3 regions of the Metabacillus sediminis genome follow, and region 1 is predicted to be linked to each of the others. Evidence: predicted binding sites of a transcription regulator. Region 1 holds the regulator's gene; each other region holds the start of a gene.
The links. Region 1 encodes Rex, which represses fermentation and respiration genes when NADH is low (regulators of the CRP and FNR family bind a similar motif). Its sites were predicted from a motif close to TTGTGAAATATTTCACAA; they were not measured.
Positions count from the first base shown of each region.

Region 2: the regulator Rex is predicted to act here: its motif matches at 8,683-8,700, upstream of WCV65_RS05410 (L-lactate dehydrogenase).
Region 3: the regulator Rex is predicted to act here: its motif matches at 2,863-2,880, upstream of yumC (ferredoxin--NADP reductase 2).

Region 1 covers NZ_CP147407.1:286,301-296,571, forward strand. The annotation lists rRNA gene WCV65_RS01670 (23S ribosomal RNA) at 1-742, shown strand, start outside; rRNA gene rrf (5S ribosomal RNA) at 816-931, shown strand; tRNA gene WCV65_RS01680 (tRNA-Met) at 1,134-1,210, shown strand; tRNA gene WCV65_RS01685 (tRNA-Asp) at 1,215-1,291, shown strand; gene tsaE (tRNA (adenosine(37)-N6)-threonylcarbamoyltransferase complex ATPase subunit type 1 TsaE) at 1,444-1,923, shown strand; gene tsaB (tRNA (adenosine(37)-N6)-threonylcarbamoyltransferase complex dimerization subunit type 1 TsaB) at 1,901-2,593, shown strand; gene rimI (ribosomal protein S18-alanine N-acetyltransferase) at 2,607-3,068, shown strand; gene tsaD (tRNA (adenosine(37)-N6)-threonylcarbamoyltransferase complex transferase subunit TsaD) at 3,058-4,098, shown strand; gene WCV65_RS01710 (hypothetical protein) at 4,326-4,565, opposite strand; gene WCV65_RS01715 (ABC-F family ATP-binding cassette domain-containing protein) at 4,562-6,487, opposite strand; gene WCV65_RS01720 (redox-sensing transcriptional repressor Rex) at 6,770-7,417, shown strand; gene tatC (twin-arginine translocase subunit TatC) at 7,434-8,192, shown strand; gene WCV65_RS01730 (YdiK family protein) at 8,216-8,419, opposite strand; gene WCV65_RS01735 (CPBP family intramembrane glutamic endopeptidase) at 8,416-9,132, opposite strand; gene groES (co-chaperone GroES) at 9,419-9,703, shown strand; gene groL (chaperonin GroEL) at 9,761-10,271, shown strand, end outside.
Region 2 covers NZ_CP147407.1:999,958-1,010,228, reverse strand. The annotation lists gene WCV65_RS05460 (hypothetical protein) at 1-864, shown strand, start outside; gene WCV65_RS05455 (VOC family protein) at 1,486-1,902, shown strand; gene WCV65_RS05450 (glutathione peroxidase) at 2,032-2,583, shown strand; gene WCV65_RS05445 (nuclear transport factor 2 family protein) at 2,738-3,124, opposite strand; gene WCV65_RS05440 (Rrf2 family transcriptional regulator) at 3,141-3,620, opposite strand; gene WCV65_RS05435 (hypothetical protein) at 3,865-4,098, opposite strand; gene WCV65_RS05430 (aromatic ring-hydroxylating dioxygenase subunit alpha) at 4,273-5,244, opposite strand; gene WCV65_RS05425 (DUF2243 domain-containing protein) at 5,455-5,904, shown strand; gene WCV65_RS05420 (cytochrome c oxidase assembly protein) at 5,897-6,682, shown strand; gene lepB (signal peptidase I) at 6,797-7,324, shown strand; gene WCV65_RS05410 (L-lactate dehydrogenase) at 7,701-8,651, opposite strand; gene WCV65_RS05405 (endo alpha-1,4 polygalactosaminidase) at 8,868-9,695, shown strand; gene WCV65_RS05400 (lactate utilization protein C) at 9,805-10,271, opposite strand, start outside.
Region 3 covers NZ_CP147407.1:3,307,532-3,317,802, forward strand. The annotation lists gene WCV65_RS17275 (YuiB family protein) at 174-491, opposite strand; gene WCV65_RS17280 (YuiA family protein) at 578-700, opposite strand; gene WCV65_RS17285 (NUDIX hydrolase) at 850-1,332, opposite strand; gene WCV65_RS17290 (NAD(P)/FAD-dependent oxidoreductase) at 1,439-2,650, opposite strand; gene yumC (ferredoxin--NADP reductase 2) at 3,092-4,087, shown strand; gene WCV65_RS17300 (hypothetical protein) at 4,145-4,405, opposite strand; gene WCV65_RS17305 (transposase) at 4,621-5,202, shown strand; gene WCV65_RS17310 (iron-sulfur cluster assembly accessory protein) at 5,215-5,577, opposite strand; gene dapF (diaminopimelate epimerase) at 5,650-6,507, opposite strand; gene WCV65_RS17320 (DUF2225 domain-containing protein) at 6,727-7,416, shown strand; gene WCV65_RS17325 (YuzB family protein) at 7,458-7,694, opposite strand; gene WCV65_RS17330 (NAD(P)/FAD-dependent oxidoreductase) at 7,998-9,065, shown strand; gene WCV65_RS17335 (hypothetical protein) at 9,326-9,568, opposite strand; gene WCV65_RS17340 (YuzD family protein) at 9,679-9,993, opposite strand; gene WCV65_RS17345 (NifU family protein) at 10,160-10,271, shown strand, end outside.

The DNA.
Region 1 (10,271 bases):
GTGGAGGCATTGGTGGGATACTACCCTGGCTGTGTTGAACTTCTAACCCGCGGCCCTGATCGGGCCGGGAGACAGTGTCAGGCGGGCAGTTTGACTGGGGCGGTCGCCTCCTAAAATGTAACGGAGGCGCCCAAAGGTTCCCTCAGAATGGTTGGAAATCATTCGCAGAGTGTAAAGGCACAAGGGAGCTTGACTGCGAGACCTACAAGTCGAGCAGGGACGAAAGTCGGGCTTAGTGATCCGGTGGTTCCGCATGGAAGGGCCATCGCTCAACGGATAAAAGCTACCCCGGGGATAACAGGCTTATCTCCCCCAAGAGTCCACATCGACGGGGAGGTTTGGCACCTCGATGTCGGCTCATCGCATCCTGGGGCTGTAGTCGGTCCCAAGGGTTGGGCTGTTCGCCCATTAAAGCGGTACGCGAGCTGGGTTCAGAACGTCGTGAGACAGTTCGGTCCCTATCCGTCGCGGGCGCAGGAAATTTGAGAGGAGCTGTCCTTAGTACGAGAGGACCGGGATGGACGCACCGCTGGTGTACCAGTTGTCTTGCCAAAGGCATCGCTGGGTAGCTATGTGCGGACGGGATAAGTGCTGAAAGCATCTAAGCATGAAGCCCCCCTCAAGATGAGATTTCCCATCGCAAGAGTAAGACCCCTGAAAGATGATCAGGTTGATAGGTTCGAGGTGGAAGCGTGGTGACACGTGCAGCTGACGAATACTAATCGGTCGAGGACTTAACCTTTATTCAAGTAAGGCTGCTTCACTCGTGCAGCAATCGTTATCTAGTTTTGAAAGAGCAATCTTTCAACCACATATCTGGTAATTATGGCAGAGAGGTCACACCCGTTCCCATACCGAACACGGAAGTTAAGCTCTTTAGCGCCGATGGTAGTTGGGGGTTTCCCCCTGTGAGAGTAGGACGTTGCCAGGTATGAGAGTTATTCCAGGGACAGCATGTCTGTCCTTGAGATAACCTTAATGAAGTACTTTTTATTGTCGCGGGGTGGAGCAACGAGCAATGCTTCCGTGAAAAAGCTTCGAGTTGTACTCGCCGAGCTGCTGCTTGGTTTTGCTTCCTGAGGCGAGGACAGTCTACTGTCCATAAGCATACTAAACTTAATACTTTCTATTATCGCGGGGTGGAGCAGTCTGGTAGCTCGTCGGGCTCATAACCCGAAGGTCGCAGGTTCAAATCCTGTCCCCGCAACCAAAATGGTCCGGTAGTTCAGTTGGTTAGAATGCCTGCCTGTCACGCAGGAGGTCGCGGGTTCGAGTCCCGTCCGGACCGCCATTACATGTATAAGACAACGAAACGTGATGTTTCGTTTTTTTTATGCTTATTTTTTGGTGCGGCGGACTTGGATAAACGAATGGAGTGCGCTAAACTGTTTATAATGATACAAGAACGAAAGGCTTCACTATATAGAATGACAGGTGATCATCATGAAAGCTTTTGAAACGGCTTCTTCTTCCGCACTTTTCACTCAGGCTCTATCAGAAAAACTGGCCCTGCTTCTGCAAGGAGGGGATGTTTTGACGCTTGAGGGAGATTTGGGCGCCGGAAAAACTACGTTCACGAAAGGATTGGCAAAGGGACTGGGCATTAAGAAGATTGTAAACAGCCCTACTTTTACCATCATGAAAGAATATCATGGGGGACGCCTTTCTTTATACCATATGGATGTTTACAGACTGGATGAAGAAAGTGAAGCGCTTGGATTCGAGGAATATTTCGAAGGCAGCGGTGTCACAGTGATTGAATGGGCTCATCTGATACAGGATCAGCTTCCTGTCGAACGGCTTGAGATTGGTCTGTTCCGCACGGGAGATGAGGAGAGAAGCATCCGTTTTACTCCTCATGGGCAAAAATACATTGATATATGCAAGGAGCTTTTTGAAAATGACGAAAGCATTAGCGATTGATACATCCAACGACACGCTTGGAATAGCCTTACTTTCAGATGGAGTGGTGACAGGCGAGCTGATCACTCATGTAAAAAAGAATCACTCGGTTCGGGCGATGCCTGCCATTGAGCAGCTGCTGAAGGATTGCGGAACGATTCCGGCTGAACTTGGTGCCATCATTGCTGCGTCAGGCCCCGGTTCCTATACAGGAGTTAGAATTGGAATGACGATTGCGAAAACACTTGCATGGTCTCTTTCCATTCCTCTCTATACGGTTTCGAGTCTTGAAAGCCTTGCTGCAAACGGCCGGTATTTCCAAGGATTGATCTGTCCGATCTTTGATGCGAGGAGAGGGAGAGTGTATACCGGACTATATTCAGAGAAGAACGGAGCCATTCTTCGCCATGCTGAGGATCAGAACATTCTTCTTGCGGACTGGCTTAAAGAATTAAAAGAGAAAAAGAAACGTGTCTTATTTATTGGACACGATGTTGAAATACACTGGGATGAGATTGAGAGTAGTCTGGGCAGTCTGGCTGCAAGGGCCGATTCGGTTCAAAACAGCCCTAGGCCTTCAGAGCTTGCAAGGATCGGTCTTCAGAAGGACCAGTCCTCTGTGCACACGGCAGTGCCGAACTATACGAGGCTGGCAGAAGCAGAGTCTAAATGGCTTGAAGAGCAAAAATAAGTTGGTGGAGAACGTGGGGAAAAGTGAGTTAAAGATCAGGGGCATGAAAGTGGAAGATATCGAATCTGTTTATGAAATAGAGACGAAATCCTTCAAATCGCCCTGGAATAAAGAGTCCTTTTATAATGAAGTGGCCCATAATCTTTTTGCCACTTATTTAGTTGCTGAAAACGAGCAGAGAGTCATCGGATACTGCGGAATCTGGCTCATTGTAGATGAAGCGCAGATTACCAATATTGCCATTCTTCCCGAATACAGAGGGAACGGCTATGGTGAGCTTCTTCTCAGAAAAGCGATGAAGGAAGCGAAGAAACGCGGAGCGAAACAGCTTTCCCTGGAGGTTCGCGTTTCGAACTACCCCGCCCAGTCACTTTATAAAAAACTGGGGTTTCAGCTTGGAGGAATCAGAAAACAGTATTATACCGATAATTTAGAGGATGCTTTAGTTATGTGGGTGATGTTAAATGGAGTTTAAAAATGTATACATTTTAGCGATTGAAACAAGCTGTGATGAGACAGCGGCGGCTGTAATAAAGAATGGAAACGAAATTGTCTCCAATGTAGTGGCTTCGCAAATTGAATCTCATAAGCGTTTTGGAGGCGTCGTCCCAGAAATTGCATCGAGACATCATGTAGAACAGATTACATTGGTGCTTGAGGAAGCGATGCAGCAGGCAGAGCTAACCTACAAGGATTTGAGCGCTATAGCGGTGACGGAGGGACCTGGTCTTGTGGGTGCCCTATTGATTGGAGTCAACGCTGCCAAAGCGCTTGCCTTTGCACACGGGATTCCTTTGATTGGGGTTCACCATATTGCAGGCCACATCTATGCGAACCAGCTTATTACCGAGCTGAAGTTTCCGCTTCTGTCACTTGTTGTATCGGGCGGACACACGGAGCTTGTATACATGGAAGAGCATGGCTCTTTTGAAGTCATTGGTGAAACTTTGGATGATGCAGCAGGTGAAGCATACGACAAAGTAGCAAGAACGTTGAATATGCCATATCCCGGCGGTCCGCATATTGACCGTCTGGCCCACGAAGGTGAGCCGGTTCTTAATCTTCCGCGAGCGTGGCTTGAAGAGGGGTCCTACCATTTTAGCTTTAGCGGACTTAAATCGGCAGTTATTAACACGCTCCACAATGCGAAGCAAAAAGGTGAGGTTATTGAAGCAAAGGACCTGGCAGCAAGCTTTCAGCAAAGTGTTGTAGAAGTACTGGTTGAAAAAACTTATCGGGCGGCAAATGAGTACAAAGTTCATCAAGTTCTCCTTGCAGGCGGTGTTGCAGCCAATAAGGGACTGCGAACAGCGCTGACAGCGCGCTTTAAGGAGATGCCTGATACGGAGCTTGTCATTCCTCCGCTGTATTTATGTACAGACAATGCAGCCATGATTGGCGCTGCAGGTCACATGCTTTTCCAAAAAGGCAGAAGAGGGAGCATGAGTATGAATGCAAACCCCGGCCTTGAACTGGACAATGCTGATTGTGGACCAAGATCCTGAACCTGTTAATAACCAGGCAGGATCTTTTTTTATCCTAAAAGTTATCCACACACTTATCCACATAAGCTTTAATAGCAATAAAATCTATATATACCATAAGCTAAAGAGGTGTGGAAACCGTGGATAAATTTAGAGCTGTTTGTGGATATTGTGGATAAAAAAGCTGAAACCGCGCTAATCCACAGACGAAGCCTGTGGATAAAAAAGAGCAGCCAGAAAGCAGGTATTCATGCTGCCTCAGTCATCTGAGATTGGCTTGATTTTTTGCCAATTTCCGCGGGAAGGGCAGAGAGCCTTCCAATCGCTTTGCGCCTGTGAAATCTCAACCCTTTCGCTCCAATCACTAACCATTTATGGGTAAAGAACAATTCATAATCCTTAATAGAAAACAAAAACCCGGAAACGATAGCAGCGTTTCCGGGTTTTCCTATTATTGCACTTGGCAAGGCTTTTAGACAGTCCTTCATGCTTGAAGCTCTTCCCATTCATCCATCAGTCTAGACACAGATAAACGGTGCTCTTCATTTTCACGGCTGATGTCCTGCAGCTTTTCATGATCGTGAAAGTTCGCCGGATCAGCTAGCAAGTGCTCGTTTTCCTCGATTTTCTCTTCAAGGGTAAAGATTTCAGCTTCAATTTCTTCAATCCGCCGCTGTTTTTGCCGCTCCATTTTCTTAAGTTCTTTCTCCTGCTGATAGCTCAGCTTCGTTTCTTTTGAGTCCTGAACCTTTACAGAGCCAGCTTCCTCCTGCAGTTTTATCGCAGCCAGCTCCTCTTGCTCCTGTTTCTTTTCAAGATAGTAATCGTAATCCCCGAGGAACAGCTCGAGACTATTCTTTGAAAGCTCGCACACCTTCGTTGCAATCCGGTTGATGAAGTAACGGTCATGCGAGACGAACAGAATGGTTCCTGGATAATCTACCAGGGCATTCTCCAAAACTTCCTTGCTGTCCAAGTCCAGATGGTTCGTCGGCTCATCGAGGATCAGCAGGTTCGCTTTTTCGAGCATCAGCTTCGCAAGGGCAAGTCTCGCTTTTTCTCCTCCGCTTAAGGCAGAGACAGGCTTCAGAACATCATCCCCTGAGAAAAGAAAATTACCGAGTACCGTCCGGATCTCCTTTTCAGGCTTAAGGGGATATTCATCCCAAAGCTCATTTAACACCCGCTTGTTCGAGGTGAGCTCTGCCTGCTCCTGATCATAATAGCCAATCTTCAAACTGGAACCGTAGCGGATATCGCCTTCAATTGCCTGAAGCTTTCCAACAATTGTTTTTAGGAGCGTAGATTTTCCGATTCCATTCGGTCCTACGAGTGCCAGGCTGTCTCCCCGGTCTGCGGAAAACGAAATGTTGGAGATGGTCGGGATTTTTCCATCATAGGAAACAGAAAGGCTGTCCACCTTCAGGACATCGTTTCCGCTCTGCTTTTCAATATCAAACCGGAAAACGGCTGATTTTTCATCCCCAAGCGGACGGTCCAGCATGTCCATTTTTTCAAGCTGCTTCCGTCTGCTTTGGGCCCGTTTTGTTGTGGATGCTCTGGCAAGGTTCTTTTGAACGAAATCCCTGAGCTTGGCGGCCTCATCCTGCTGTTTCTCATAGGCCTTCATATCACGCTCATAGTTCTCTGCTTTTTGCTCCAGGTACTTGCTGTAGTTTCCGATAAATTTCGCGGATTGAAGCCTGGAGATCTCATAAACCTGGTTCACCACTTTGTCGAGGAAATACCGGTCATGCGATACGATCAGAACGGCGCCTTTATAGCCCTGAAGGTACTGCTCCAGCCAGGAAAGAGTCGCAATGTCCAAGTGGTTTGTCGGCTCATCCAGAATCAGAAGGGCCGGACTTGTTAATAGAAGCTTTCCCAGGGCAAGCCGGGTTTTCTGGCCTCCGCTGAGCTTGGCAATCGAAGTTGAGGAATCAAAATCCCCGAATCCAAGGCCATGCAGAATAGAGCGGATGTCTGCTTCATACTGATAGCCGCCGCGTTCTTTAAAGGAAGTCTGCAAATGATCGTATTCCTTCATGACCTGTTCAAACTGCGGGCTGCCCGGATTGATCTCGGCCATATCGGATTCCATGCCGCGCATTTTTTTCTCCATCTGCTGAAATTCACTGAACACCGTCAGCATTTCATCCCAAATGGAACGGGACGATTCAAGCCCCGTGTTTTGCGCCAAATAGCCAATGGTCAAATCCTTTGGCTTGATTATCTCGCCGGAATCATACGATAATTGACCTGAAATAATTTTAAGAAGCGTGGATTTTCCGGCACCGTTTCGGCCGACGAGGGCAATCCGGTCCCGTGTTTGAATTTCCAGCTTAATATTCGATAATATAGGCTCAGCTCCAAAAGATTTTGTGAGCTGCTGAACTTGTAGTAGAATCATTCTTTTCACCTCATGTATACTAGTTTCAGTGTAGCTTAACTGCGGTTTGCCGGCAACCATGCTGTCTGTTTCACCGGAAATTGTTGCAATCCGTAAACAGACAATCAAGATAAAATAGTGTATAGTTTGGGTAAGACGCTTTGAATGTCCATTTTTATCCACTTCCAATTGGCGGAGGAGATAAAATTGGAAGCGCTAACTAAATGATGATAATGGAAGATCCTATAGAAAAAGTGGGGAATAAGCCACTAGATTTGCATCAAGGAATGTGAGGGAACGAGAATGAACATTGATCAATCCAAAATACCGCAGGCGACCGCTAAGAGGCTGCCTTTATACTATCGCTTCTTGAAAAACCTTCATTCTTCAGGAAAGCAGAGAGTTTCTTCGGCCGAATTAAGTGACGCGGTCAAAGTCGATTCTGCTACGATCCGCAGAGATTTTTCCTATTTCGGCGCTCTTGGCAAAAAAGGCTACGGATACAATGTAAATTACCTGCTGTCCTTTTTTCGGAAGACACTGGATCAGGACGAATTAACAAAAGTCATTCTGATTGGCGTCGGGAATCTGGGAACTGCATTTTTACACTATAACTTCTCCAAAAACAACAATACGGAAATTTTCGCTGCGTTTGATGTGGCGGAGGATAAAATCGGGACAACGGTAGGGGAGGTTCCCATTCTTCATCTGGACAAGCTGGAGGAACATCTGCCGGATGGAGCACCGGTTGCCATCCTGACGGTTCCTGCCCCTGCAGCACAATCCATTACCGACCGTCTGATTGCGATTGGCGTCAAGGGCATATTGAACTTTACCCCTGCGAGACTGAACGTACCGGATCATATTCGGATTCACCATATTGATTTGGCCGTAGAACTGCAATCTCTTGTGTATTTCCTTAAGCATTATCCGAGCGAGACATCTGTGTAAAAGGATGGATGGTTCCATGAATGAACGGGAAATGTCGGTTTATGAGCATATTGAGGAACTTAGGAAACGAATTTTAGTCATTGCCATCTTTTTTATTCTTGCCCTGATTGCAGGCTTCTTTCTTGCGAAGCCGATCATTTTGTTTCTGCAGCAAACAGACGAAGCGAAGAATCTGACGCTGAATGCATTCAGAATGTCAGATCCGCTCTTCCTTTATATGAAGTTTGCGGTGATTATCGCATTAATCTTAATCTCTCCGCTGATCCTGTTCCAGCTGTGGTCCTTTATCAGCCCTGGACTGTATGAAAAAGAACGGACAGCTACATTAAGCTATATTCCATTAAGCGTTCTGTTGTTTTTGGGGGGCATTTCATTCTCTTATTTCGTTCTTTTTCCGTTTGTCGTAAGATTCATGACGAATTTTTCTGATGATTTAGGGATCAGCCAGGTAATCGGAATTAACGAATATTTTCAATTCCTTTTTGAGCTGACCCTGCCTTTCGGGCTGCTTTTCCAGCTCCCGGTGGTCATTATGTTCCTGACAAGGCTCGGAATAGTCACGCCTATGTTTTTGAGAAAAATTCGGAAGTTTGCGTATTTCTTTTTGCTCGTCGTAGCCGGACTCATTACCCCGCCGGAGCTCCTATCCCAGGTGATTGTGCTCCTGCCGCTGATTATCCTTTACGAAATCAGCATCATCGTTTCACAGCGGGCCTACCGCCAGTCATTAAAGATTCAGATGGAGGAAGAGGCGAAGGAGCAGCTTTCCCAATAAAAATAACCTGTCCGGCGGACAGGTTATTTTTTCTCTGTATTCCTTTTAAGCTTTCGGCCGAATCGCAGCATCCGGAGCGCAACGGCAAAATCAAAGGTTGCAATCAGCATCATAATGATGGTCGGGAAGGTCCAGAGGCCTTCTGCGGCGCTGTTAATGGCCAAGTATGTGAATAGTGCTCCCATTGCTAAGTAAAAGATGGCAAGTGCGCCAGGACGTGCTCTCATAAAAAGTTTCCTCCAATAATGCTTTGCAATTGTTCAGCGTCTTTCATCAATCGTTCAATGTCGTCCCTGTACACATACTGAATCACAATCACTAATGTATTCATCGACAAATGAGCGATAATCGGAACGATGATGCGCTTCGTTTTAACATAAAGAAAAGCGAACGTAAATCCCATAGCCGAGTAAAGAAGTATATGGGAAGGGTCCTGATGGACGACCGCAAAGATCACCGAGCTGATAAGTGCGGCCAGGACGAAATTGGTCCGTTTATAAATCGTTCCGAAAATGATTTTGCGGAAAACAATTTCCTCAAGAATTGGTCCTGCAATCGAAACAACAAAGATCATGAGCGGGGTCACCTTGACGATGTCCATAATCCGCTGTGTATTTTCCGATCCGGGTTTAATGCCGAATAGCTGAATCTCAATATTAGCAGCTATAATTTGTGCTAAAAACGCAAGAAAAATACCGCCGATTGCCCATCCTGCAGCTGTTGATGGCGAAGCGGGGGTTCCTCTTAAATCAAAATCTCCGCGGTCCTTCCTCAATAGAAGCAAAACAACGGTAAGCCCAACGGCAAAGCTGATGATGTTCCAGTATCCGATGACCTGTCCCCGGTCCACTCCCAATAAAAGAAGAAGCCGGTAACCTACTAATCCGGAGAACAGCATGATGACATATGTAAGCAGAATATACCAATAATGTCTCTTCACAAATAAGCTCCTTTTAAGACCGCACATGCTTTTAGCCTATTCCTGTGTGCGGGAAATGATACATTTTACATGACCACAAATAATTGTACCACATCCTCCGCCTTTTCTCTTATACGGAGTCTGTGTGGGTGCGTTTTCAAATGTTGAATTTCGTCGAACAAAAATTAAATAGTTTTCACTTGAAATTAGCAAAAAGTTTATATAATATAGACTTGTGTGTTAGCACTCAAGATAAACGAGTGCTAATAAAAATAAACTACATATGAAATTGAGGAGGGTGTTTCACTTGTTAAAGCCACTAGGTGATCGTGTAATTATTGAATTGGTTGAATCTGAGGAAAAAACAGCAAGCGGCATCGTATTGCCAGATTCTGCGAAGGAAAAACCGCAAGAAGGTAAAGTTGTAGCTGCTGGTACAGGACGCATTTTGGATAATGGCGAGAAGGTTGCTCTTGAAGTAGCTGCCGGCGATCGCATCATCTTCTCAAAATATGCTGGAACTGAAGTTAAATATGAAGGTACAGAATACCTGATCCTTCGTGAGAGCGACATTTTAGCGGTTATCGGCTAATCGATACAACCGGATAACAAAAATAAAACGATAAACAATTCCAAGGAGGTATTTTTCATGGCTAAAGAAATTAAATTCAGCGAAGAAGCTCGCCGTTCCATGCTTCGCGGTGTGGACGCGCTTGCGAATGCCGTAAAAGTAACATTGGGACCAAAAGGACGCAACGTCGTTCTTGAAAAGAAATTCGGTTCTCCGCTTATCACAAACGATGGTGTGACAATCGCGAAAGAAATCGAGCTTGAAGATGCTTTCGAAAACATGGGAGCAAAGCTTGTTGCTGAAGTAGCAAGCAAAACAAACGACGTAGCGGGTGACGGTACGACAACTGCAACGGTTCTTGCACAGGCAATGATCCGCGAAGGTCTTAAAAACGTTACAGCCGGCGCTAACCCTATGGGCGTCCGCAAAGGAATCGAGAAAGCAGTTAAAGCAGCAATCGAAGAGCTTCAAGCGATCTCCAAGCCAATCGAAGGCAAAGAATCCATCGCTCAAGTAGCATCGATCTCTTCTGCTGACGAAGAAGTTGGACAATTGATTGCTGAAGCAATGGAGCGCGTTGGAAACGACG
Region 2 (10,271 bases), 710 kb from region 1:
GAAAATTATGATGCTTTTACTAAAAGACTTAAAACAACAGAACAAGCAATCGGCAAGGTACCCGGTGCGGCAGTACGCAAAACCCTAAATGATAAGTATGTAACTCCTGCTAAAAAAGCAAAAGAAAGAGTCATATATGAAGTTTCCCAGGCTAGGCTGATGGGTTCCATTTCAAAATCGATTATTTTCAATTTCGAAGAGAATGCATTACTGGATTTGCAAAAACTTGACCGATTGAAAGACAGAGCGGCCGAAATTAAAAAAGATGGCGGATATGCAGCAGTTCCTGCAACCGTTGTAAAGGAATTAACATGGCTTGAGAGCTATTTAAAAGATGCAGCAGTGAATCCTTTTTACAAAAATAATAAGGAAGTCGTTCTGCTGCTGGATAACGATGCAAGTTCCAAACAGGCAACACTTGGCGGAATCAAAATTGGAGATCCTAAACATAAAATTGAGCTTCTTCTTGGTAAACCGTATGTGGAATCCGGAAACCGTTCATGGGAATATGACTACAGCGAAACCGTATACGGCGGTGAAAAGCTTAGCATAGAATTTAGAAACACCATGAATGTATCCGGTATTTATTACACAACCGAAACAGATAAAAGCGAATCCTTTTCAAAAGAATTTATCGCAGAATACCCTGGGGATTTATACCAATCAACGGATGCCTATAACAAAGAATTGGAGGTCAATTCCCTCACTGTATTAAGTGGAACTGGAAAAGACTTTGTATACCTTCAAAACAGCAGTAATGATAAAACGGAAAAGCAGATCAATGATTATGTCATTCAGGATAAAAACAGCGTAACCTTTATAAATGTAAATTCAACTGAGGATTTTACCCGGATTGCAAAATAAGGTACAGTAAATCAGTTCACAGACTGGACCCAAAACATGTATACTGGGAGTAACTTAGAATAACCTAAACAAGACCGCCTGGTGATTGCACACCAGACGGCCCCTCAATAGAAAGGTTCCCTGCAAGGGGATCGGTCAAAACGAAGATAATCCACCCGCCGAGCCGTCAACTCAAGGGTGGATTATTTTTTATGGTTAAACGCCAAAATGGCAATCACAAGATTCGCAAACGAAATAGCAAACATCAGCGCTTGAAAAACCGTTATAGGCACCACCCCCTTTCACCGGGAGTGTACCGTCCACCCTTGAGTCCCCTATTCTATTGTTTTTTCATTATAGCATAGGGGATGGAAGAATCAGCTGATGCGTTATACCTGGATTCCAGCAGAAGAACAAACAGTTGATTTCGGTGTCGGATATTTGGAATTTCCGATAACCGCTGGAGGGTCCGCTTTTTCAAAGAAAGTGTCCAATCCATCTTGCTGAAGAACAACACTCGATGACCTGCACCCATCCTCTACAAATTATTGCATCTCTCTTTTACAAGCAGGATATGGGGGTTGTAAGCCGAATATTAAAAATGGACTTATAGCAAATAAACCAATTCGGGAGGGATTTTGGATGAGTGCTAACATCAGCAAGGTATTTATTAATCTGCCTGTTAAAGACTTGGATCGAACCGTTGATTTCTTTACGAAGCTTGGATTCGAATTTAATCCTCATTTTACCGACAAAAATGCCACTTGCATGATTATCAATGAGCATACGTACGCGATGCTGCTCGTAGAAGATTTTTTTAAGACCTTTACCAAAAAAGAAATCTCCGATTCTGCAAAAAGTACCGAGGTCATTGTCGCCCTTGCTGCGGAAAGCCGTGCGCATGTTGACGAAATTGTAAATAAAGCCCTTGACGCCGGTGGAAAGGCCTCGAATGAACCGATTGATCATGGATTTATGTACGGGTGGAGTTTCCAGGACGTGAACGATCATCTATGGGAAGTATTTTATATGGATGAAAAGGCTGTGCCTGAGCAATAGCAATTAATGAAGACTGCATGGAACCGCCGTGCAGTCTTTTTTTTATAATCGTTGTTCCCATTTCTCTCCTATTGAAAATAGTTCTTTTATACCGATATATAATAAGAATATTGACATAGGAGGACCATGATGAGCATTTATTCGTTTTCGGCTAAAGCAATGAATGGAAAAGAAATATCGCTTGAAGACTACAAAGGAAAAGTGGTCCTGGTTGTCAATACAGCCAGTCAATGCGGTTTTACTTTCCAGTACGAGGATCTTCAGCGTCTTTATGACCGCTACAAATCTAAGGATTTTGTCATTTTAGGCTTCCCTTCCAATCAGTTTGCTGACCAGGAACCGGATGATAATGACCGGATTCAAACATTCTGCACCCTTCGCTACGGTGTATCATTTCCGATGTTTCAAAAAATGAAAGTCCGGGATGATGGGGCTCATCCACTGTTCGATTATTTAATATCCAAATTACCCTTTGAAGGCTTTAATCATTTTCACCCTGTAGCTAAAGTTTTAATTCCTTTAATTAATGAGCGGCACCCGGAATACTTATACGGTGACTCCATCAAGTGGAATTTCACAAAGTTTCTAATTGATCAGAATGGCCATCCTGTCAAACGGTTTGAAGCAACAACGGACCCTTTGGATATGGAACAGGATATTGAGAGATTACTGAACGTATAAAGAAACATCCGCTCTGAGATGAGCGGATATTTTTATATTTCTGTATTAATCCGTTTAATAGAATCCGTATCCACTGCTTTACCGCCTCCTGCTAAAATTTTAAGCTTCAGCAGGAAATGATGAATGTTAATCCTTCTCTTTTAATCCAATCCCTTTATAGCGTTGTATAGCTCTTAAACATTTCCTTGCTGTCCGGCACATTTTCTAAATACACAATCTTCCCGTGCTCATTAAGTTTTGCTATATCCTTGCCCGTTTGAGTAAACACCCGACCTGATGAATGCTTTCCGCATACGGCCCATTGGGTTTCGTAATGATCCGCACCCTCTGATTTTTTCCAGCCTTCATACATATGTTTGATATCGCTGTTTTCGGTAAACACCATTTTTATGAACAGCTTCCAGTTTTCAATCCCGGACTTCTTGTCCCCATTTAAAACGAAAACCATGTCATCTGAAAAAAGAGCATTCAATTCTTCAAAAGCTTTTTCACTTGTTCTGGACTGATCAAATAAGTCAAAATATTTATCTAAGTTTTCCATGTTTCATCCTCCTATTTTAGACCACCATTTTTTCATGAATGGCCGCACGCAAAATTTCGATGCTTTCCTTTGGGCATTTTTTGTGAATCTCTTCGTTTAGAGAACCGATTGTTTCACGGTTTAAAATGGATTTCCACGACGATTCAGCCTCCCCCATTAGATTGGACAGCAAGTCGATTTCTTTTTCCTTTATGTTCAGCATGTCATGAAAGATTCCGGTTGATGAATAAAGGGACTGCTTTCCTTCAATCGCCAAGTACACATCGTAGATTGGGATATCCTCCGGCTTTCTATTTAAACGGAAGCCGCCCTTCTTCCCGGGAACAGAGGCAATCAAGTCTGCACTGACCAGCTTTCTGAGCAGTTTTTGAAAATAGGTCGGCGAGCCGCCTAGCTGGCTGCTGATTACCTCTCCAGGCAATACCGCCTTTCCAGGTAAAAATGTCAGTATTAAAATTGCGTATACGGCCTGTTCCACTCCGGTTTTCATTTGCAAAGGAATCATCTCCATCCCTACTCAATTATTTTTTATGTGGATAACCATTATCCGCATTATACACAATATTCTTTTTCCATAAAAAAATAAACAGATTGAACTCATTTTCCTTCAGGTAATTACACCCATTTCCTCAAGAATATTTGAAAGGAAAACCTCACACCCAAATCTCCTTACTGCCTCTCCAAAAGACAGCAAAATAGAAAAAGGTGCAAGCAAACAGCCTGCACCCGGTTCAGAAATATCATTTATACCATTGTCCAGAAGGGGAAGGCACAAAAACAATTGAAACTCCTTCACCAAGAGAAGCTTTCACCTTCTTGAATAGCTCCCTGCCTCTTTCGTCGTGCTTGGCTTCAAGCTCCAATCCTCCTGGCTTCAAGGTATCTGCTTCCATATCAATCCACTCACCGTAGTCTCCTATCCAATCGGCAAGCTCTGCTTTCAATTCTTCTGACAGTGGAAAGCTGTCGGTCACCAGGTTTTCTCCGCATTTGCTGCACCAAATTGGATCCGAACCGAAATCAGCCTCCATTTTATATGACGGATGAGCGCATTCTTTTCTGCTGAATAGTTTCTTAAAAATAACGAAAACTCCCTTACTGGTTATTACTAACAAGAATACTGAATTTCCCTTAATGTGCAAGAGATTTCAGTAAACCCTTATACCCTCATCGAGCCTGATTTTCCGTTCATCCTCAGAGAGAAACTCAAACCACCGTTTTCTGAAAGCGATCTGGGGACCGTCAGCATAAACGTGAGCTTCCATCTTGAGAGCTTCAGGAATCGGCCTTGGATGCTGGCTCTCTACAATCGACTTATCTTCATCCAGTACTTTGAGGCTGTACTTTGAAAAAACTCTGTCCATGAAAGGAATATTTTTAGCAAAGGTTCTTCCCGCATAACCGAAGATCATCGTTTCTTCCTCATCTACAGGAGTGAAGGTCACATAGTTAATGAAGGAACTCTTTGCTTCCTTTGCCGGCCTCAAAAGCCATTGCTGGGGAAACCGGTATTCAAGGAGTCCGCCTCCATTTTGAATCGTAATGTTATCTCGTTCATGTGTATAGGGAAGATCATGAAAGACGGTGCTTGTTTTCTTTCCTATTGTTTTTTTATGCACAAAGGAAAGATGAGCGACATCCAGCACACTTTCCACCGTCCTTGTCAGGTGGGCATTCCAATGAGCCTGGTAAGGGGACAGACGGTATCTCTTATCCTTCACATCCGGTATTACCTGAAGTTTCGGTACGTCCTTTTCTAAATGATCTGGATATACCCATATGAGTCCTGCCTCTTCAGTTACCGGGAAAGCAGCTGTATGAGCAAATTTCGGGATCACCTTGGCTGGCTGGGACGGAATTTCGGTGCATCTTCCATCCGATTCAAACTTCCACCCATGATAGGCACACATGAGCTTGCCATCCTTCACGCAGCCCAATGATAAATCGGCTCCCCTATGCGGACAGAAGGCATAAAGGGCATTTGCTTCTCCCTTATCATCACGATACAGCACGATTTCCCGGCCAGTCACTTTTTTCCGTATGGGATCCTTCTTTAATTCTGATGAAAAGGCGACCGCATACCAGGCTGAAGGGAATACGCGGTTTATGTTTTCTTCCATTTTTCCATCCTCCCATAAATAAAAATCCCTTTGCTTTCATAATACCCGGTCTATTACCCTGTGAAAAATTATAGTCGGTTTATGTATGTGCTAACCTACAAGAATTAGAACTCCCCAGAAAAGACACCTTTACCAAAAGACCCAGTTTATTGAAAGTACAGACAGGTAATACAAAACTATTAAGTTATATGAAGTAAGGGGGTTTTCTTTGTGGAAAAAAGACAGGCACTTAACGCATTGTCAGGGGTCCTTTTTGGACTTGGCTTAGTTGCATTTTTCGATGAAACCGTTTTTCATCAATTGCTGTACTGGCACCATTTTTACGATAAATCGACCACGGATATTGGACTCGTTTCAGATGGCATTTTCCACTCCTTCAGCTGGTTCGCAACCATTGCATCTCTTTTCATGTTTGCAGATCTTCGCAGGAAAAATGTGTTCTATGGTAAGAGATGGATTGGAGGAATATTGACAGGAGCAGGAGCTTTTCAGCTGTATGACGGGACGGTTCAGCATAAGCTGATGGGCCTTCACCAAATCCGGTATGGCGTCAATATCCTTCCATATGATCTTGTCTGGAACATAACAGCCGCAGCGATGCTTGCAGCGGGTATTATGTTACTGATTAAAACAAGGCATGGGGTGAAAGCTGATGCATAGCCATCATGAATCAGCTTCCGTCTTCAATTGGGCACAGCTGATCCTCGCTCTGCCCTTTTTGATGGCCTGGTTCTTGTATCTGTTAGCCGCTTTTACATCTAAAAAAAAATGGCCGCTCTATCGAATCGTGCTTTGGACATTCGGAATTTCTTTATCATTAATCTCTGTAATCGGCCCTTTGGCAGAAAGGTCTCATACAGATTTTAATGCTCACATGCTCAGCCATCTTTTTCTTGGAATGCTGGCTCCTTTGCTGCTCTCACTTTCCGCTCCGTTAACACTTGCCTTTCGGTCACTGAGCGTTCAGATAGGCCGCAAGCTTTCAAAGCTTCTAAAAAGCAAGCCGCTCAAGATTGCTGTTCATCCTTTAGCAGCATCTATATTAAACATTGGCGGATTATGGGTCCTTTATACGACAGGCTTATACGGTTTAATGCATGAGCATAAGTGGATTTATGTTCTTGTGCATGTACATATCTTTCTTGCAGGCTATCTATTTACCATCGCCTTCCTATACATAGACCCTGTCTCAAAACGGTACAGCTTTAAATTCAGAGCCGCCGTTTTAATCCTTGCATTCGCAGGGCATGGAATCCTGTCCAAGTTCATCTATGCAAATCCGCCGGCGGGTGTACCGGTTAAACAAGCCGAAACAGCGGGAATGCTGATGTATTATGGAGGGGACGTAATTGATATTCTTATCATTGTTGTTTTTTGCTATCAATGGTATCATGCCTCTCGTCAAGGAACCTCCTTATCCCAAGCCAATCCTTCATAAAGTTGTAAAAAGGTGGAATAGATAATATCTTTCCCGGAAAAAAACGTGTAAAATAAGCTAAACAGCCAAGAAGAATTTTTGCCTTTTACCGAAGCAAGTAAAGGAGGCGCTTGTATGAAAGAACGCAGTAAAAAAGAGATCTGGTCCTGGTTAGGAAGCATACTGGCGGCAGTCGTCGTTGCCCTTATCTGCCGGCACTTTATTTTCACCCCGGTCATGGTAGAGGGAAAATCGATGATGCCGACCTTTGAAAGCAATAATCAGATCATCGTATCCAAAATCAGCAAAATTGAACGTTTTGATATGATTGTCTTTCACTCGCCAATTTCAAAAGACAATTACATCAAAAGAGTCATTGGACTTCCCGGTGACAGAATCCAAATTAAAAATGATGTTCTCACTATTAACGGTAAAATATATAATGAACCCTACCTTAAGGAAAATAAAAGCGTTCTTGTCCCCCGCGAAAATCTGACTGAAAACCTAAGCATCCAGGTGCCGGCCGGCTCTCTTTATGTCATGGGAGACAACCGCCGCGACAGCATGGACAGCCGGGTATTCGGCAGTATTTCTCAAAAAGCGGTTGTCGGAGAAGCAAAGTTCCGGTTCTCTCCATTTGAGAAGATGGGTGTTCCGAAATAAGGTGATGAACCGAAGTTATAAGTATTTTATGAAAGACGCTAATCAGTTCTTTTTCGGAGTAAAAAAAATAATAAGCCACCTAATTCACATTTAAATTAGGTGGCTTATTTTTGTCACCCCGAGGGAGTGTTTTTTATTAAGTAATTTGAACAATTATGGGTTAGTCTGATTGGAGCGGAAGGTGCGCGACTCCTGCGGGAGCAGCGGGACAAAGTGAGACCCCACAGGCGCTTGCGCCGCGGAGGCTCACCGCCCGCCTCGCTGCAGCTTGAGCATCCTGCAGCGGAAATCAGCCAAAACCAATCCAATTTAAAAATGGAAAAGGTGTTTTGAAAACTGGCTTTCAAAACATTTACTCTTTCGAATGCTATGAAGCTTAATCAAAATAATCCTTTAAAGTATTCCTTAGCACCTCTGCACTGTGCCTGAATTTCTGTTTTTCCTCCTCATTCAAATCAAGTTCAATCACTTCTCTGATACCGCCGCGGTTAATCACGGCAGGAACACCTATATAAATTTGATCTTCCCCGTATACCCCTTCGAGAAGGGCAGAAACGGTCAAGACACTGTTTTCATTATGAAGAATCGCCTTCGTTATCCGCACCAGACCCATTGCGATGCCATAGTAAGTAGACCCTTTTCTCTTAATAATTTCGTATGCGGCGTCTCTTACACGTACAAAAATTTCATCTAAATCTTCCTTTTTATAAGCCGCATCCCGCTCAATTCTCTTTAGCACCGGCACTCCGCCAGCGTCTGCTGTGCTGTATACCGGGAGTTCGCTGTCTCCATGCTCTCCGATGATATAGGCGTGAACATTATGTGGAGCGATTTCGAAGTACTCTCCAAGCTCAAAGCGAAACCGGGCAGTATCCAAAATCGTTCCGGAACCAATTACCCGCTCCTTCGGCAGACCGCTGAATTTCCACGTTGCATACGTTAAGATATCCACGGGATTCGTTGCCACTAGAAAAATTCCGTCAAAACCGGATGCCATAGCTTCATCTGTGATACTTCTAAACACCTTTAAATTTTTCTCTACCAAATCAAGGCGTGTTTCTCCCGGCTTCTGATTCGCCCCTGCACAAATGACAACCAGATCTGCGTCTCTGCAATCCGCATAGCTGCCAAGTTTCACTTGTGTCGGATACGGTGCAAATACCTTTCCATGATTTAGATCCATGACATCGCCCATTGCTTTTTCTTCATTCATATCAATCATAATCAGTTCATCTGCAATCCCTTGATTCATAAGTGCAAAAGCATAGCTTGATCCTACAGATCCCGTTCCAATCAATACAACCCGGTTTGCTGTTTCGCCTGCCATATCGCCTCACCCTTTCAGAGAACAGAATTTTTTGTGAAGTGTTTCACATTTTTATTTTATATCGATTGTGAGAATTTGCCAATAGGGTAATGTAAAGGTTTATTGTCTGTTTTGTTACTGATTCAGCTGACATGATTCTCTGAGCATACTTATTTGCAAAGTCCATACAATTGTATGATAAGTTGAATGAAGGAAATGAGAAAAGGATGATCATCCATGAGAAAAAACGCCAAATTGCTGTTGATTTGCTGCATCATCATTTTCTTCCTTTTAGTTGGTTATTTTCTCACCCTGCAGAAAAATCCACTCGACGGAGTTCATCAATACAAAATCTATTACGGTGAACCAGCGAAGGAGACAGTGAAGAAATTATCCCGCTACCCTCTCGTAATTATTGAACCAACGTATTATTCCAGGAAACAAATTGAACAAATCCAGCAAACCGGGACTCTTGTTTACGGATATATTAATTCCATGGAAGCGGATCGATGGAACAAAAAACTATTCAAGCAATTTGAGAAACAGGATTTCTATCAAAGAGATGGAGAGCGGGTTTACCTTGAAAAATGGGATGCCTACTTAATGAATATGACATCCCCCCATTACCGTGAAACACTTCTAAAAGAAATTCATCAGCAAATCGAGAATAAGCAACTGGACGGAGTCTTTTTAGATACAGTAGGAGACATTGACGATTTCTTCTCAAACGAACCAAAAGAAATGAAGCAGCAGCAGGAGAGTCTCATCCTTCTGCTTAAAGTACTGGAAAGAAGGCAGCTGTCTGTCATTCAAAATTGGGGGATGGAAACCGCGCAAAAAACGGCCCCATTTATTGACGGGTTTATGTGGGAGGATTTTCAGCACTCTTATATAATGAATGATGACTGGTCGAAAGAATGGCTGAAAAAGACCAGCCGCTTATCTGATGAGTATGGGATTAAGATCTTCACCGTTTCTGAAAAAGAAAAGGAAAAAAGTGAACAGCTTGCTGAAAAGCAGGGATTTATTCATTATTTTGCTCCTAAGGATTATGAGGAGTGGTAAAGGGGATGCGCGGCATCTCCCTATTTTTTATTCATCAAGGCCGAATTGCGGCGTCCCGGCACGTTTAGCCGGAATTACGCTATACCATAGAAGCCGCTCCCCAGAACAGTCACCAGTCCTTGACCACAATATATGTCGCCTTGATCGGGCCATGCACTCCAACAACCAGGTTCATTTCTATATCCGCTGAGTTGCTGGGTCCCGAGATGAAGTTCACACAGGAAGCGACCTCTTCGCCTGCCTCTATTTGCTTGTGAATATCCTGGGCTGCCTGAGTAATCCGCGGTACAAGCGTACTCTTCGGAATGATGGCAATATAAGTGGCCGGCAGCAAAGATACAGACCTCCCTTTCCCGCTTCCGCTGAAAAGGACGACGGTCCCTGATTCGGCGAGGGTTTGGTCGCTGAAGGTGATACCGACGTTTGCCGCTTCCGCTTTCCTGATGTTTTCATCCCCGAGTTTTGGATCCCAGATATGAGTATGCACACCTTCATTTGGCCAGTCTTCATTAATAAGCGCCGACAGGCCAAATTCCTTAAATCTGGGGTCCTCCCACGTAATAACTGGTCCCCCTC
Region 3 (10,271 bases), 1.1 Mb from region 1:
TCTCACTCCCCTCACTAGACTATTTGTTCCCGTCCGGAAACAAAAATATTCTTAATGAGGGAAATTGAAAAATTTGTAACAAAAGGATATGTTACTGAATCGATTTCCACACCTTAATGGCTGAATGATTGCGAGTCAGAACAAATAAAAAAACCTCCGAACAATCGGAAGCCTCAGAACATTTGATATCCTCTTTTTCTTAACGTCTGGATAACCAGTCCAGAACAAATTGCACCTGCAAGACCGCTTATTAAAATGGTGACATCTACTCCCTGAAGAGAAACTACTTTATGAAGCAGGGCGGGAAAAGACTCTCCCGGTGCTGTGAAATAAGAGGCTGCAGCTGTATCATCAATAATTAAAATGCATACAACCGGATAAATAATGGCCATGATCCAAGACATTCTAAGCAGCATGTTCAATAAAAAGCCGATTCCAAAGAACAATACAAAGAACAATACGATTGAAATGATAAATACCGGCAATATCATACCTAAAACACCTCCAATACACCAATTTCAGTGTACTGAAAGCGCATTAGATACGTCAATATGAATTTCCCTGAATTTTCTATATTTCAAGACTTTTTTCCAGTTCCATTGCAAAAATCGCAGGTTTCTGTACCGCCTAGCAGCAACTGAAAATATCCCTTACCTGAGCAATATGGACACTCTCTCTTTTCAGCCTTCAATGCAGCCATCTCTAATCTCCCCTTTACGATCTATTGTTAATTAAGATAGCAGGTATCTTGTCAACAATAAAGTCAGATAAGATGACAAAAGAGCTAATGAAAGCGAATACATCAAGTCCGCACTCCTGTTTTCTTTAATTTTCTTATTTTTTTGAAAATTATAAAAATAAATTATATGCGGAGTACTGGAATTGCTCTCCAGGATCCAGCTGGTCAAATAACTCCAGTTTAGGATGAATATCTTTTTCTGCCAGAGCTGTAATCAGCAAAGACGCATCCGGATCCGTTTTCAGCTGCTCGTAAGGAATAAATGCTGCCTCAAAGAGCTCATCTTCCTGGATGCGGATCACATTGCTTGCTGCCCGCAGTTTAAAGATTATCATGTTGTCACTGACCTGTCCTTTAATAACGCCGGATCTTACCCCAACAATTCCATCGATGACCGCCTTAACCCCTGTTTCCTCATAAATCTCTCTGATTACAGCCTGATCAATCGTTTCATTTCCATCCACAAATCCTGCCGGCAAGGACCACTTCCCCATCAAACCGCCGTATTTCTTTTTTACAACAAGCCACCTGTTCGATTCATCAGTAACGATACCTGCGGCAGCCAGCCAAACATTTCCCCGTTTACTTGTCATGATGCCACTCCTCTTTCTGTCATTCCATCATATGGTATATGCCTTTTATTATGTACCCAAAAATAATAAAAGGCAAAAGCTATAAGCTTTTGCCTTTCCTTACTTATTAAAAGAACTTGAATTTTCCTTTTTTCATGACCATACCAGGTCCGCCCACCATGTATAGCGCACGGTTGTCGATCATCTTCTTCATGAACGATGCTTTCGTTCCAACAAGCTTCTTGCCGAAAACGGTTCCTACTGCATCATCTTCACCAAGGGAAGCAACTGTACCTTTAATGTCAGCTTTAAAGCCTTCCATTTCTCCCTGGCCTTTAATTAATACGGATAGGTTTTTCGCACAAGTTTCACCCTGCTGCATCGCAATTTGTGCAGTTGGAGGATATGGACGATTGATTTCTTCATTGATAATCAATGAGCAATCTCCAATGATGAATACATCTTTGTGGCCAGGTGCAAGAAGATCAGGAGTAACTTTAACGCGTCCGCGCATGTTCTCGAATCCAGCTTCTTCTACAACGCTGTTTCCGCGAACTCCTGCAGCCCATACAACTGTACCAGCTTTGATTTCTTCCATATGATCATCTTTAGCAACGACGATTCCATCTTCCGTACATTCTTTAATAGCTGTACCGATTTTGAATTCTACACCTTTGCGCTCAAGATGATTAACTGCATACTCAACAAGTTCCGGATCAAATCCCGGAAGAGCCGTCGGAGCAGCCTCCACACAGATGATGCGGACTTTCTTAGGATCAATATCATATTCGCGGCAAAGCTTTGGAACACGGTTGGAAAGTTCTCCAAGGAACTCGATACCTGTGAATCCTGCTCCCCCAACAACAATTGTTAAACGGTCATCCTGTTTTACTTCTTCAGTCTGATACGTTGCGAACTGAAGTTCAATATGCTCACGCAATTGGCGGGCAGCATTAATGTTTGTAATTCCAAAAGCATATTCCTTCAAACCTTGAATTCCGAAAGTTTCCGGCTGAGAACCTAGAGAAACAACCAGATAGTCGTAATCAAGCTCGCCTTTTTCAAGAACAATTTTCTTCTCTTCCGGTTTGATCGCAGTTACTGTATCCTGCACGAAGTTCACACGGCTGCTGATTACTTCTTTGATTTGGTAACGGCATTTATCGTGATGAAGCGTACCTGCTGAAGCTTCATGCAGCCATGTTGTTTCATAATGGTAATCGTTTTTGTTAACAAGCGTAATATCCGCATCATTAACACCTACTAATTTTGAAAGACGGTTAACCGTAATTAAACCACCATAACCTGCACCTAAAACCACTACTTTTGGTTTATTCAAGACAAATCACATCACCTTTACTAAATTTGTGGGAATAAGAGAACTGAAAATAATACCTTCGTATATTTTCCGCTTCTTTTCACCATTTTATTTTGATTTTCGCCAAAAACTTTGTGAAATACTTCACTATATAGTACACAAAAAAATAATCCACCATTTAAAGAATGGTTCACAAAAAATTAACAATTATGCCTATTACCAATATTAATCCTTTGTGAAATGTTTTTCAAGTTCTATTTAACCCAAATCATCAGTTGCGAAAATTCCGAAAATAAGGTAGGATACTTACTTAAATTGCATTCTATTCGCCATTCGATTATGAAAGAAAAGGCTGCAATCTCTAGATCAGGAAAAACTTACCGATCTTTTTTGGAAGATGAGCTTCCTAAAAAAATATGGTATGATATAAGTAAGAATAGTTATCAATTAGGGGGTTGCATTGTGAAAGAAGATACAAAGGTTTACGACATTACCATCATTGGCGGAGGACCCGTCGGCTTGTTCACAGCATTTTATGGAGGAATGAGACAAGCAAGCGTTAAAATCATCGAAAGTCTTCCTCAGCTTGGCGGACAGCTTTCTGCCCTTTATCCTGAAAAATACATATATGATGTAGCTGGTTTTCCAAAAGTCCGTGCGCAGGAGCTTATCAACAATTTAAAAGAGCAAATGGCTATGTTCAACCCTTCCGTTGCCTTGGATCAGGCAGTGGAAGAAGTAGAAAAACAAGCGGACGGCGTCTTTAAGCTGACCACCAACTCTGAAATCCACTATACAAAAACCATCATCATCACCGCTGGAAACGGAGCATTCCAGCCGCGCCGCCTTGAACTTGAAAATGCTCCGCAATACGAAGGCAAAAACATGCACTACTTCATCGATGATCTTAACTCCTTTGCCGGCAAACGCGTCATGATCTGCGGCGGCGGAGATTCAGCTCTTGACTGGGCCCTTATGCTTGAACCAATCGCGGAAAAAGTCACACTTGTCCACCGCCGCGACAAATTCCGTGCCCACGAGCACAGCGTAGAACAGCTGATGAACTCCAAGGTCGAAGTCATGACTCCATTTATTCCTGAGGAAATTATCGGTGAAGACCGCATTGAACAAGTCGTCCTTCAGGAAGTAAAAGGCGAGCGCAAAGAAGTCATTGAGATTGATGACCTCATTGTCAACTTCGGATTCGTTTCCTCGCTTGGTCCAATTAAAAACTGGGATCTGAACATCGAAAAGAATAATATTCTTGTGAACTCAAAAATGGAAACAAACATCGAAGGCATCTACGCAGCAGGAGATATTTGTACGTACGAAGGAAAAGTGAAGCTCATCGCCAGCGGTTTTGGTGAAGCACCAACTGCTGTCAACAACGCAAAAGCATACATTGATCCAAAAGCGCGCGTTCAGCCGCTTCATAGTACTAGTTTGTTTGAGAAATAATAAGAAGAAAGGGGCCGGTCATCTGACCGGCCTCTTCCTTTTATCCCATTTTTGTATTCATATTTGGCATCGGTGGTTTTGAGTGGTTTGCCTGGCATTCATTAATTTTGGCGGTTTGAATGGCATTCTTGCCTGGCATTCATTAATTTTGGCCGCTTGCCTGGCATTCTTGCCTGGCATCCATGAATTTCGGCCGTTTGCCTGGCATTCATGAGTTTCGGCGGTTTGCCTGGCATTCTTGCCTGGCATCCATGAGTTTTGACGGTTTGCCTGGCATTCTTGCCTGGCATTCATGAGTTTTGACGGTTTGCCTGGCATTCTTGCCTGGCATTCATGAGTTTTGACGGTTTGCCTGGCATTGCATAATAATTGGCGGTTTCCAAGTTTCCAAGTAATTTAAAAGATTTAATAGCTTGAAACTAATTTCCGTCCTAAATCCTTCTATATAATTTTACGAATTTTTTACATATTATTAACAGGTGTTTACGGCATGTTGTAGAATACTTCTTTAAAATAATGAAAGGCGGGAGTCTATGCCAAAGCCACGAAATTGGAGTCTTAAACCTGGATCCATTTATCACATTGTATCAAGGGGAATACGAAAAACTGCTTTATTTGAAGATTACCGCGATAAGGACCACTATTTGAAAATTCTCCAGGAAGTCCAGCATAAGTACCCCTTCAAGCTCCATTCCTTCTGTTTAATGAAAAATCATATTCATCTACTGATTGAAGTTATTCAATACCAGCCAAATGTAATTATGCAGCAGTTAAACTTTCGTTACGCCCGATATTTCAACGGGAGGCATCATTATAGAGGCCATCTATTCGAAGGCAGATTCTACGCTGACCCCATTACGACCATCTCCAAATTCCTCAACACAACCCGCTACATCCATTTAAACCCCTACAAAGCCATGGCCGTCCAGCAGGCGGAAAACTACAAATGGAGCAGTTACCCTTATTTGGTCAAGAGCCTTGAATGCGCGATTCTCAATAAAGACAAAACTCTAAGTCACTTTCCCCATCCTTCAGAAGAAAACTATAAGAATTTCGTTGAAGAATTAAAATGGAGTGAGAAAGAGGAAGGACACGAAAAAAAGGCCCTGAATTAGGACCTTCTTACCTCAGCACTCTTCCGGAGTACCCTTATTTGTTGCTGTCACAAACGATGACCCGCAGCCGCATGAGGCGATGGCGTTCGGGTTATCAATCGTAAATCCGCCGCCCATCATGGATTGCTTGAAGTCAATGATGGTGCCTTTTAGTGCGGGTGCGCTATCTTTATCAATCAGGACGGGGATGCCGAAGAATTCGAGTTCGACGTCGCCTTCTTGTTTTTCGTGGTCAAATCCCATTCCGTAGGAGAGTCCGCTGCAGCCGCCGCCTTTGATTCCAACGCGGAGGAAGGCATTTTCTTCTTCGTGTTCTTTCATCATGTCTTTTATTTGAAAGGATGCTGCTTCTGTAATTGTAATTATTTCAGCCATGTGATCACTCCTTTTTATAAATGGCTATAGGTTAAGTATACATGGTGAGGTGGTCAGACTCAAATTCTTGAGCTAGCGGATATGGTACGTTCCTTCAGCGATGACTTCTGCGGGGCCGGTCATTAGGACGTTTCCTTGTTCGGTCCAGTTAATAATCAAATCTCCGCCTGCCAGGTGGACGGTGATGTCTTCACCTCTTGGGGATTTTCCATTCAGTACAGATGCGACAGCAGCGGCGCATGCTCCAGTTCCGCATGCCTGGGTGATGCCGGATCCTCTTTCCCATACCCGGAAGTTCAGTTCATTTTGGTTCACGACTTCGATAAATTCGACGTTGATTCCGTTATGGAATCTCGGATCTTTTTCAACGGATGGGCCGAGTGTTGTCAGTGGTGCTGTTTGGATATCATCTATATAAAAAATAATATGTGGATTTCCCATTGATAGTGCGGTAATTTCATAAGCTTCTCCCTGGAAGATCATGTTTTCGGCTATCGCGGTTTCTTCAGGGGCTCCATCCATTGGAACGTCTTTTTTCTGAAGTCTTGGTTTTCCCATATCCACGGTTACTGCTTGGACCTGATCGCCGCTGAGATGAATTTTAGCTTCTACTAAGCCTGAGAGTGTTTCAATTTTAAAGACAGTTTCAGCTGCAAGCTTGTGTTCATAGGCGTATTTTGCGACGCATCTTAATCCGTTTCCGCAGTTTAGGGCCTCTGAGCCATCATTATTAAATACACGCATTTTGACTGGAGCCTGTTCGGATGGGCAGATGAGGATCATTCCATCTGATCCTATTCCTGTGTATGGATTGGCGACTTCTCTTGCAAGCCGGGGAAGGTCTGATTCATTCAGGATTTCTTCAAACATGTTGACATAGATATAATTGTTGCCGAGGCCATGCATTTTTGTAAATTGAAAGGTCTCCATTTTCTGTCCTCCAAAAAAATGATTTCTATAAGTATAAAGTTTGCGGAGGCGGTCTACAATAGGAATATCCCCCGTTTGAATAGAACGATAAGAACTCCTTGCGACTTTAGTAAGGAGTTTTTATTTTTTCTGTTTAGCTGGATTATACATGATTCAGGTTTTCGCTGTCTTTTTATGGTATAATAGAACTACTTTATTGAATTCGAAAGGAGAATAAGAATGGGAAATGCTCATTTGTATGACAAAAATACTACTTGTGTTCTATGCGATTTTTCCTTCAAAACTAAAAAACTCCGTTCTTCATTCATCCGTATTGAGTTCAACGATTCGGATTTTTACTCTAAATACAAATCAGAAAGCTGCAACCCGCTTCTATACTATGTATCGGTGTGCCCGAATTGCGGATTTTCATTTTCTGATGAGTTTTCTCCTCAATTATCCGTTCCAGCCAAAAAGCATCTAACTGAGCATGTATGGAATCACTGGGCAAAGCATGATTATTGCCAGGAAAGGTCCATGCAGGGTGCCCTTTCAGCTTATAAGCTTGCGATTTACTGCGCTGATCTTAAGCATGAAAAACATTCGGTGAAAGCCGGTTTGCTTCACCGTCTCGCCTGGATGTACCGTTCGGAGGGCACTGAGGATCAGGAAATGCGTTTTTTGGAGCTTGCTCTTAAGGAGTACATTCAATCTTATATGATGGAAGATTATGCAGGCACGAAAATGACGGAAATGAGAGTGCTCTATTTAATCGGCGAGCTGAGCAGAAGAATCGGGAAGGAAACTCAAGCGGTAAGGTACTTTTCCCGTATAATCGAAAACCAGAGCCAGACGCTTGAAAAAGGTTTGGTAGAAATGGCTAAGGACAGGTGGCAGGAAATGAGAGAGGCCAGAGCTCTTGTCCAATAGTTTATAGAAAAGGATGGCCTCGGGAGGCCATCCTTTTTATATTAGAACATCGGATTCTCTTCCAGATGCTGATAGATATTTTCAACGAGCTGGTCGGGGGTTTCGCCAGTTACGGCTTCACCGTTTACAAGGGCATACATGGATTCGAAGCATTTGCCGCAATATCCAAGACAGCCGTATTCCACGATATCTAAGTTTGGATCCTTTTCGAGCGTTTCAAGTGCCCGCTGTGATCCGTTTGCCAGATTGCTTATGCAAAATTCAATTATCGGCTTCATGCTATCACCTCTCTAATTCTTTCTTATCCTACCCTGTTTCGATAAAAATCGTCAATGTTTATTGGATAGAGGCTTCCAAAAGCTCTGTCCACTTTGATACAATTAACTTAACACATTTACGTAATAAGGTTGTACTATTCAGCACTTTTACATAGTAAGTGGATATTTTGCCGGGGTATATTGTGATTTTGCAGCAAATTCGATATACTATTTAGTGGCATTTTGAAAAGGTTTTCTTTAATTTTATCAGTTTAGAATACTATTTTTTTATTAATTCCCATGGGGAGAAGGGGAAATCCGCATATGAAAAATCTAGTAATTCTTGGCGGCGGGTATGGGGGAATGAGAATTCTTCAAAGACTGCTTCCAAATAACCTTCCAAATGATGTTCAAATCACCCTGGTTGATAAAAATCCCTATCACTGCCTGAAAACGGAATACTACGCGCTGGCAGCCGGAACTATTTCTGATCACCACATCCGGGTGGATTTTCCAGAGCATGAAAACCTGACTCATAAATACGGGGAAGTTGCTTCCATTGACCGAAAAGAAAAAGAGATTGTGTTCACGAATGGAGAAACGCTAGGCTATGATGATCTTGTAGTGGGTCTTGGCTGTGAGGATAAGTACCATGCTGTACCAGGAGCACAGGAATATTCATACAGCATTCAAACGATTGATCAGTCACGCAAGACGTATCGGAAGGTTAATGACCTGCCTGCAGGTGCAATCGTTTCCATAGTAGGCGCAGGTTTGAGCGGTGTTGAATTGGCAAGTGAACTGCGCGAGAGCCGTAAAGATTTAAAGATTAAATTATTTGATCGCGGAGCAACAATCCTCTCTATGTTCCCAGAAAGACTCAGCCGCTATGTACAGGGCTGGTTTGAAGATCATGGAGTTGAAATTATTAATGGCGCAAATATTACGAAGGTCGAGCCGAATGTTGTTTACAATCATAATGAACCTGTTCAAAGTGATGTCATTGTGTGGACAGCCGGAATTCAGCCTAGTAAAATTGTTCGCGAGATGGATGTTGAAAAGGATACACAAGGCCGTGTCGTGCTGACTCCTCAGCATTACATTCCGAATGATAAGAGCGTATTTGTGGTGGGAGATTGCGCTTCCCTTCCTTATGCACCAAGCGCCCAGCTTGCCGAAGCACAGGCTGAACAGATTGTTATTGTTTTGCTGAAACGATGGAAAAACGAACCGGAACCGGAATCATTCCCGCAATTTAAACTTAAAGGGATTCTAGGGTCGCTCGGTAAAAAGCATGGCTTTGGATTACTTAACGAAAAGCCGCTTATGGGCCGGGTTCCGCGCTTGCTTAAATCAGGAATTTTATGGATGTACAAGTTTCATAGAGGTTGATTGGTCATGGCGGAGGATACTTTCCGCCTTTTTTGTTTTGTTAAAGGCTTTGTTAAAGCAATATGTTGATTTTAAACACCTGTTGATAGGAGCGGAAGGCGTGAGACTCCGAGCTGAGAGCAGCGGGACAGGCGAGACGCCGCAGTGCAATCTGCAGCAGAGCTTTTCAAATTCGGGATCCCTCTTAAAAATCGCAAAAAAAAGCACTCTCATCAGAGTACTTCCCCAAACTAACGATTCATTTCACAAGGAAGTACCGGTTACGCAGTAATCCATGAATACTTCATCATTGCCTTGCTGACTGCTTTTGATTTTGATGGGTCGGCTGAACTGGTATGGAAAACTCCATTCTGATCTGTAACGTACACTTTGTATTGCAGCTTTCCTTTTCCGTCTTTCTCAAGATGAATATCAATCATGCACTTGGTTTGATTGATTTCATATTCATATGTGTGATTTCGGATGACTGTATGATTTTTCAGTGCGTTCATTTTATTATTCATGATATAGCCTCCTTTTTGAAAACTATACCATGAAATAGGTCATTTTACTTAATTAATTTTGAAAATTAAGGTGCTGAAATGGTCGAATACTCCCGAATCCTTACCGAACTTTATGCTCCCTTTACGAGACCGAGTTTTTCAAGCTCTTCACAAATTGTTTTAAGCCGGGGATTGCCCTCTCCAACCACATTGCCGTTAATGACGACGAGGGGATAAAAGTATTCATCGTTTTGAATTTTTTCGGCTATTTCTTTTTTTTCACCTTCAAGATCGGGGTTATGGATGTCTATATAGGAGACTTCAATGAATTGATTTGGGTATTTTCTTGAGAGTGCTGCACTAAGCCACTCTTGTGTCTCTTTTGATGAAGGCATGTTTACACAGCTTGGACATAATACTTCTGCACCATATACTTCGATGTTCATGGTTTTCCCCCTCCGCGGTCAATGCTTTTCTTCATTGTATTCGATTTGCGCGCTTTTTGCATATGTTTTTAACAGGCATCATTTGTCCGTAGGTTTCTCGAAAAAAATGTGATACAATAGGAGAAAATATGGAGATTTCCGAGTCTCGGCATTCGATTTTTTTAACATGCCGGAATATAATAGTGGCAGGAAGGAGACGATAGCTATGGAAGAAAATCAAAGAGAACAAGTACAGGAAGTACTCGATAAATTGCGTCCGTTTTTGCTTCGCGATGGCG